DNA from 2 places in the Rhizobium sp. CB2179 genome. Region 2 is predicted to be linked to the other one. Evidence: riboswitches for the same ligand, from Rfam matches in the RefSeq annotation. Region 2 holds a riboswitch; the other holds the start of a gene.
The links. A riboswitch is a leader RNA that binds a small molecule or an ion and turns the genes downstream of it on or off. The one in region 2 is predicted to bind cobalamin.
Positions count from the first base shown of each region.

Region 1: linked by a shared signal. The riboswitch ahead of bluB (5,6-dimethylbenzimidazole synthase) and the one ahead of AC244Q_RS18105 (CbtB domain-containing protein) in region 2 are both predicted to bind cobalamin.

Region 1 covers NZ_CM172781.1:2,173,539-2,177,290, reverse strand. Annotated here, with positions in the region: gene AC244Q_RS10870 (MFS transporter) at 1-640, opposite strand, end outside; gene AC244Q_RS10865 (LysR family transcriptional regulator) at 789-1,700, shown strand; cobalamin riboswitch at 1,699-1,886, shown strand; gene bluB (5,6-dimethylbenzimidazole synthase) at 1,929-2,615, shown strand; gene AC244Q_RS10855 (SDR family NAD(P)-dependent oxidoreductase) at 2,806-3,552, shown strand; gene AC244Q_RS10850 (DUF2865 domain-containing protein) at 3,670-3,752, opposite strand, start outside.
Region 2 covers NZ_CM172781.1:3,643,512-3,647,263, reverse strand. Annotated here, with positions in the region: gene AC244Q_RS18115 (putative bifunctional diguanylate cyclase/phosphodiesterase) at 1-691, opposite strand, end outside; gene AC244Q_RS18110 (histidine phosphatase family protein) at 1,149-1,703, opposite strand; adenosylcobalamin (AdoCbl) riboswitch at 1,781-1,923, shown strand; gene AC244Q_RS18105 (CbtB domain-containing protein) at 1,937-2,146, shown strand; gene AC244Q_RS18100 (CbtA family protein) at 2,173-2,919, shown strand; gene AC244Q_RS18095 (hypothetical protein) at 3,003-3,602, shown strand; gene AC244Q_RS18090 (sulfite oxidase-like oxidoreductase) at 3,587-3,752, opposite strand, start outside.

The sequences.
Region 1 (3,752 bases), 1.5 Mb from region 2:
CGGAAAGCGACAGGCTGGCGATGCCCGCGATATCGAGGCTTTTCGCCTCCGGGTCACGCGATTCGCGGACGCCGAAGACGGCGAGCGTGGCTGTCACGACCGCCAGCACGACATGGACTAGGAATACCCATTCCCACGTCGATAAGGCCGCGATCGTAACGCCGATGAGCGGCCCGAATCCCAAGCCGATGCCGAAGATAATCCCCCACCAGCCGAAGGCCATGCCGCGCTGCCGGCCCTCTGGAAACTGGTGCGAGAGGACGGCCACCTGGCAGATCAGCATAGCGCCGCCACTCATGCCCTGGAGGAAGCGGGCGACGATCAGAACGGATGCATTGTCCGCGAGCCCGCAGATCAGCGAGGTCAAGCCGAAGGCAATGATGCCGATCAGGAAGACGCGCTTGCGGCCATAACGGTCGGCCAGCGTGCCCGTTGCCATAAGCACCGTTGTCACCGCGATCGTATAGGCATTCATGATCCATTGAAGTTGCTGGAAATCGGCATGCAGCACCGCCTCCAGCGTCGGCAATATCGCGGGTACGCTTGAGATCTCCAGGCCGAACATCAGGGATGAAAGGCAAGCAGCTGCCAAGGCGACGATGCCCTGCAGCCTGGATGAGATGATGGAAGCGGGTGACATGGTTATCCTTTCAGCACGGGATGAGCGACGGCGAAATCCCGATGACAGGTGAAATCGATGCGCTGCCGGGAGCCACCATAATCGTCACTTGACCATAACTGAATTGGATGATTTTCTATTTCAGAAACAACAATTTCGGATGATTGATATGACGATGCTCGATGTGGATGCGGTCCGGGCGTTCGTGACTATTGCCGAGCTGCAGAGCTTCACCCGCGCCGCTGAGGCGTTAGGCAGCACCCAGGCCGCAATTAGCGTCAAGTTGAAGCGGTTGGAGGAGCGGCTCGGCCACAGGCTGATCGAGCGGACCCCGCGTTTGGTGCGCCTGTCGGCGCAGGGCGCGGTCTTTCTTCAATCCGCGCGGGATTTCATCGGCGCTCATGATCGTGCGGTCGCAGCTCTTTCCTCGACAAGCCGGCACTTCACGCTCGGCATAGCCGCGCATGTGGCGGGGCCGGAGGTTCCGACGATTCTGGCGCGTCTCAGCGCTCACGATCCAGGGCTGACGATCGAGGTGCGGCTCGACAATTCTCGAGTGTTGCTCGATGCATTCGATCGCGGTGAGCTGGATGCGGCGATCATTCGCCGGGAGGAGGACCGGCGTGACGGCGAGGTGCTGGGGCCGGAGCATTTCGGGTGGTTCGCGGCACCGCAGTTCGAGTATCGCCGCGGCGAGCCGCTGCGTCTTGCTGCGCTGTCACCGTCCTGTGGCGTCCACAACATCGCCACCCACGCGCTCGATGGTGCAGGAATCGCCTGGAACGAGGTTTTCCTCGGCGGGGGCTCGCTGGTGATGACGGCGGCGGTGTCGGCTGGACTTGCGGTCGCGGCATTCTCCCACCGTCTTGCGCCGGTGGGCTCGATTGAAGTGAGTCAGCGCTTCAGCCTGCCGCCGCTGCCCTCGTCGGAGATTGTCCTGCATTCGACACTAACGGATGCAAGATCGCGCTCGGCGCTCAGAACGCTGGCTGCGGCGTTCAGGGAACATCGCGCCGCTGCCAAACCGAACGCGGCTTCAACGCCACATCGGGTCCAGCTTGCCGCCGCGCCGGTTTCCTGAAATAGATGCGCCGTCAGGTGCCCGCCGGTAAGGCGGGAGAATCGGGAATCTGGTGCAAGACCGGAACGTGCCCAACGCTGTAAGGCCGACGCCTGCCGCTTCATCACGCCACTGGCTTTTCGCCGGGAAGGCTGCGGCAGACGGATGACGCCGAGTCAGAAGACCGGCCTGGCAAGATAGACCGATCCGCGCGGACGGCGGGGCGGTCGCGTTGTTTGGGATTTGACGATGCGACCCTTTGATGAGGATGCCCTTTCGGCGGCATCCGGTTTTTCCTTGATCGAACGCGAGGCCGTCTATCACGCGATCATGACGCGGCGTGACGTTCGCAGTCAGTTCCTCCCCGACCCTTTGCCCGACGATGTCGTGAAGCGGTTGCTGACGGCAGCGCATCACGCGCCGTCGGTTGGTTTCATGCAGCCGTGGAATTTCATTCTGGTGAAAAGCCCAACTGTGCGGGCGCGCGTCCGGGACGCCTTTGCGAGCGCCAACGAGGAGGCGGCGCAGATGTTTGCCGGCGAGCGGCGGCAGGCCTACCGCGCCCTCAAGCTCGAAGGCATCGTGGAGGCGCCGCTCGGCATATGCGTGACCTGCGATCCCACGCGTAGTGGCAGCGTGGTGCTGGGGCGCACCCACAATCCGAAGATGGATTCATATTCGACCGTCTGCGCCATCCAAAATCTCTGGCTGGCGGCGCGGGCGGAAGGGGTCGGCATCGGTTGGGTCAGCATTTTTCGCGAAGGCGATCTAAAGAGCATTCTCGGCATACCCGAGCATATCGAGGTGGTCGCCTGGCTCTGTGCCGGTTTCGTCGACCGGCTCTATGACGAGCCGGAACTCTCCGTCAAAGGCTGGCGGCAGCGGCTACCGCTCGAGGAACTCGTCTTTCATGATGGATGGGGACTGAACGCCTAGGGCAGTGCGGTGGAGCATCGCCTCAATCGCACAGTCACGCCATTGACAGTCAAGGTGAGCAAACCGGTATCGCCGACGCCGTGCGAGGCCGAGATGTCTTTATTCCTGACCGTCATATCGATACGCTGAAGGCGAAGTCCCGGAATTGGATATTCGGCTATCGGCGGCTCAATCGGAGGATAACGGCCCAATGAACATGATCGACTTGAAGGAACGCATCATCGTAATCACAGGCGGTGCGCGCGGCATCGGCTACGCGATCGCAGAGCGCGTCATCCAGTCTGGTGGCAAGGTGGCCATTTGGGACCTGAACGAAAACATGGCGAAGGACAGCGCTTCCGCTCTCGGATCCGGCACGGTTGCTTTCGGCGTCAATGTCGCAGATCCCGTATCAGTGAAAAACGCGGCGGGGAGGACCGAGGAGATTTTTGGCCGTATTGATGGCCTCGTCAATTCCGCCGGGATTACCGGTCCGGTAAAACCCACGATCGAATACGATGTCAGCGAGTGGAAAGATGTTGTCGATGTCTGCCTCACGGGAACCTTCAACTGCTGCCGGCACGTCGTTCCGGTTATGTTGAAGCGCGACTACGGGCGGATCGTGAACATCTCCTCGGTTGCGGGCAAGGAGGGAAATCCGAACATCGCCGCCTACAGCGCAGCGAAAGCCGGGGTGCTGGGCTTCACCAAGTCTCTTGGCAAGGAACTCGCAAAGACGGGAATCGCCGTGAACGCGGTAACGCCGACCACAGCAAAGACACCCATATTGGACGGGCTGACAGCCGAGTTTATCGAATATATGCGCGTCCGCATTCCGCGCGACCGTTTTGCCGAACTTCACGAGATCGCTTCGATGGTCGTCTGGCTGCTCTCTGAAGAGAACTCCTTCACGACCGCATCGACGTTCGACCTGAGCGGCGGTCGTACGACCTACTGACCATGCTCAAGCGACCCGCATTCACATCGCGCCGCACGTTCACGTGACATAGCTGTCATCTCATGCACCTTGGCACAACGCCGCTATAGCTCGGCCACCGCCGTTCCAGCTGTTCGATCACTGCTGCTGTTGCGGCTGCGGACCTGACGTTGCCGGGTTGGCGAGATCGATCGAGCCCTGATCGCCGGCCAGGAACTGCG
Region 2 (3,752 bases):
CCAGCGGCTCGGCTCCCTCGGCCCAGCGGTCATAGCCGACGCTGGCGCCGACTTCGACGGCAAAGCCATCGATATGGATCGGCCGGGTGACGGCCTGGATCAGCAGCTTGGCAAAACGCTCCTCGCGCTGCGCCGTCAGGGCGAAGGCGACGATGATGAATTCGTCGCCGCCGAAGCGATAGACGCAATCGGCATTGCCGAGCGCGCAGATGCGTCTGGCAACCTCGATCAACAGGATGTCGCCGCCCTTGTGGCCGACGAGGTCATTGACCTTCTTGAAGCCGTCGAGGTCAACGGAGAAGATGGTGACGTTGCGGTCCCACTCCTCGATCTCGGCCTCGTCGTCCTTGATCGGCCGGGAGAGGCTCTTGCGCTCGAAGGCGTAGCGGTTCGGCAGCTTGGTGAGATGGTCGTGGGTTGCGGTCCAATCGGCTTTTGCCTGGGCGGCCGCGCGCAGTTCCATTTCCTTACGCAGGTCGGCGATGCGCAGCACCGAATAGACGAAGCTCATGGCGCCGGCGATGCCGAGCGCCAGAACGAGCTTGTCGGCGCCGTACTCGCCGAAGCCGGTCATGAAGGCGACCAGGCTGTCGTCGAGCTGTAGCAGCGTGCCGAGAAGCCAGAGGGTCACTCCAGACACCACGATCGACACGCATTGCCGTCCGGCCCTGCTTTGGAAAAACACCGGCATTATGCCTTCTCCATCTCCACCTTCGCGGAAATATCACGAAAGTCTGAAATGTTTGTTGAAACCAGAAGGCGAATTATCAGAGGCGGCAGCCTGTCGCTGTGCCGCAGAGAGACCCGACGGGGCCTGTGGGGAACTAGGGCGTCGTTATCAGCGCGATCGCCTTCGTGGTTCGGGAGACCGGCTGATGCGGGAAAAGAACGAAGGCGAGCGTGCTAATGCATCGCTCGCCCTTTCTCGTGCTTCAGGCGGTGACGATCAGCAGCGGAACGCTGAAGATGAGACCGACCAGAACCGTGACTGTGGCGACACGCATAAAACGCAGGCGTCGCGTGCGCTCGCCACTCCAATCATATGTCATTCTTCCATCTCCTTGGGACAAGGAAGTAGTCCCCGCAAAGCCGGGTTCAACATAGATGACGCGATTTGCTTGTGCAAAGCTGGATAAGATCAGCAGTCTCTAATGCTGGAAGCGCAGAGACCAGCGCTGTCCGTTGCTGGTCATGCGGATGACGGAAAGCGGCTCGACGTCGCTCAGCCAGAAGGAGGAGAGCGGCGCCTGCAGTACATGCACGATCGCTGCCCGGATGACGGCCGCGTGGCTAACGGCGATCACATGGCCGCCGAGGCTCGATTGCTCATCCATCCAGCCGGCGATGCGCGTGCGCAGATCAACAAGGCTCTCGCCGCCATGCGGGGCCGCTTCCGGATCGCTCATCCACCCCACGAGGTTCTCCGGCTCTTCGGTCCCGATGGCCGCGATCGACCTGCCGGCCCAGCGGCCATGGTCGCAGTCGCAAAGCGCCTGATCTATTTGGGCTTCGAGGCGGAGCGCATCGGCAGTCTGACGGGCGCGCAAGGCGGGGCTCGTGACAATAAGGTCGGCGCGGGGCAGAGCGATCATCCTGCCGGCCTCCTCCACTGCCTTGTCCTCCAGCGGTTCGTCGAGCGGGAACAGGGCCTTGCGGCTTGCCGCCGTCGCGCCATGGCAGATCCAGGTGAGGCGCGTGTTCACAGCCGTTCTTGCCTCCCGGAATGCGGCGACAGCGTCCTTCGCCGGCTTGTGAAGTTTCGTTGACAGTCTCTTCGGCGTGCAGATATAACCGTGCTGTTGCGGGTTTGGAAGCCGGTGTAAGTCCGGCGCGGTCGCGCCACTGTGACCAGCGTGTCGAAAGCTCTTCGCGCTGGAAGTCAGACCCTACTGCACGAGCACTCTTTCGACTGAACGCGTCATTCCCGGAGGAATACATGTCTGACACCACTTTCGCGCCCGTAGCAGTACCGGCGCCGATCCCTGTAGGAGAGATCCTGCCCTGGGCGATCTTCGGCGGCCTGCTGATGCTCATCGTCCTCTATTTCGTCGGCACCGAGGAAGGCGCGATGGCGCTGTTCAACGGCATGTATGTGCACGAATTCGTGCATGACGGCCGCCATCTCCTCGGCTTTCCCTGCCACTAAAGCGCTTCGCGATCGGAGTTCCTGACATGGTTGGAAACCTTCTGCTTCGCGGCATGCTCGCGGGCCTGATTGCCGGCATCCTCGTTTTCGCTTTCGCCCATATTTTCGGCGAGCCGCTGGTCGATGCGGCGATCGCTTTCGAGGAGGCAAGTGCCCAAGCAGCCGGCGAGGCTGCCGAACCCGAAATCGTCAGCCGCGCCACACAGGCCGGTCTTGGCCTTTTCACCGGCGTCATGGCCTACAGCGTCGCCGTCGGTGGGCTCTTCGCGCTCGCTTTCGCTTTCGTGCAAGGCCGCTTCAGCAGCCTTTCGCCGCGCGGTACCTCGGCCGTCATCGCCATCGCCGCCTTCGTGGCGGTCGTGCTTGTTCCCAGCATCAAATATCCCGCCACTCCGCCGGCGGTCGGCAATCCCGACACGATCGGCGTCAGGACCGAACTGTTCTTCCTGATGATCGTCGTTTCGCTTGCCGCGCTCATGGCCGCGGTGGCGCTGTCACGTCGTCTCTCCGGGCGCTTCGGTCCCTGGAACGGCGCGACTATCGCCGGCGTTGCCTATCTCGTCTTCATCGGCCTCGTGCTCTCTCTGCTGCCGCCGATCAACGAAGTGCCGGAGAATTTTTCGGCGATGGTGCTCTGGGGCTTCCGCACGACCTCGCTCGGCATGCATGCGATCCTCTGGACAACGCTCGGCCTCGCCTTCGGGGCGCTGGCGGAAAAGCGGCTTGCCGTTAAGGGCGGGCAACGCGGCCGGCCGGCAACGGCATTTCACTGAACGCATCGAAGGGCGCCGCCTTGCCGGCGCCCTGAACTTTTCGGGCGATTATGAAAAACGACAGAGCCAGACCACTGCTGCTGATGGCGTTTTCTGCCGCCGCGTTTTTTTGTGTGATCGCTGGAAGCGCTTTTGCCCATAGCCGCGGCGACGGCGGCAGCCATGCCGGGCTGAATATTCCGCAAATCTCCCATGGCGAGATGGCTGTCATGTCTGACTATCGCAGTGGGATTGTCGATCTTGCATCCCGTGCTGTCGATACGAACGAGCCGTTCCGCCGCGTGCTGAACTATGCAGAGATCCAGTATTCCTACTGTCTGTGGGGCCGGATGCCGGGCAGCGTGACGGATGAGGAAAGCCCGTTCAACGAATGCGCTCATGCCTATCTCGCCGCGACCAAGGCGGTCTTGCTTTCGATGCGCGAGATGCCGCGGGAGGCTGCCGCGGCGGGTGAAATCATTTCCGCGGTCGACGCCGACATGGTGCGGCGCGGGCTTGCGCTGATCAGCTGCCGGTTCAGCGACGAAGCCTTCAACACCGCCGATATCGTCAAGCCGCGCTGGAGCGAGATCCCATTCCATGCCGCCAGCATGGCGTCGCTGACGGGGCTTGCCGCGTTGTTCGGACTTGGCGTGTTTGCGCTTCGTCGCTTCTCGCGACCGAAAGCTCAGTCGTCGGAATAGCGCTGCTCGCGCCACGGATCGCCGTAGATGTGGTAGCCGTTCTTTTCCCAGAAGCCGGCCTGGTCGGCAGGCATCAGCTCGATGCGGCGCAGCCATTTGGCGCTTTTCCAGAAATAGAGATGCGGCACGACGAGGCGCATCGGGCCGCCG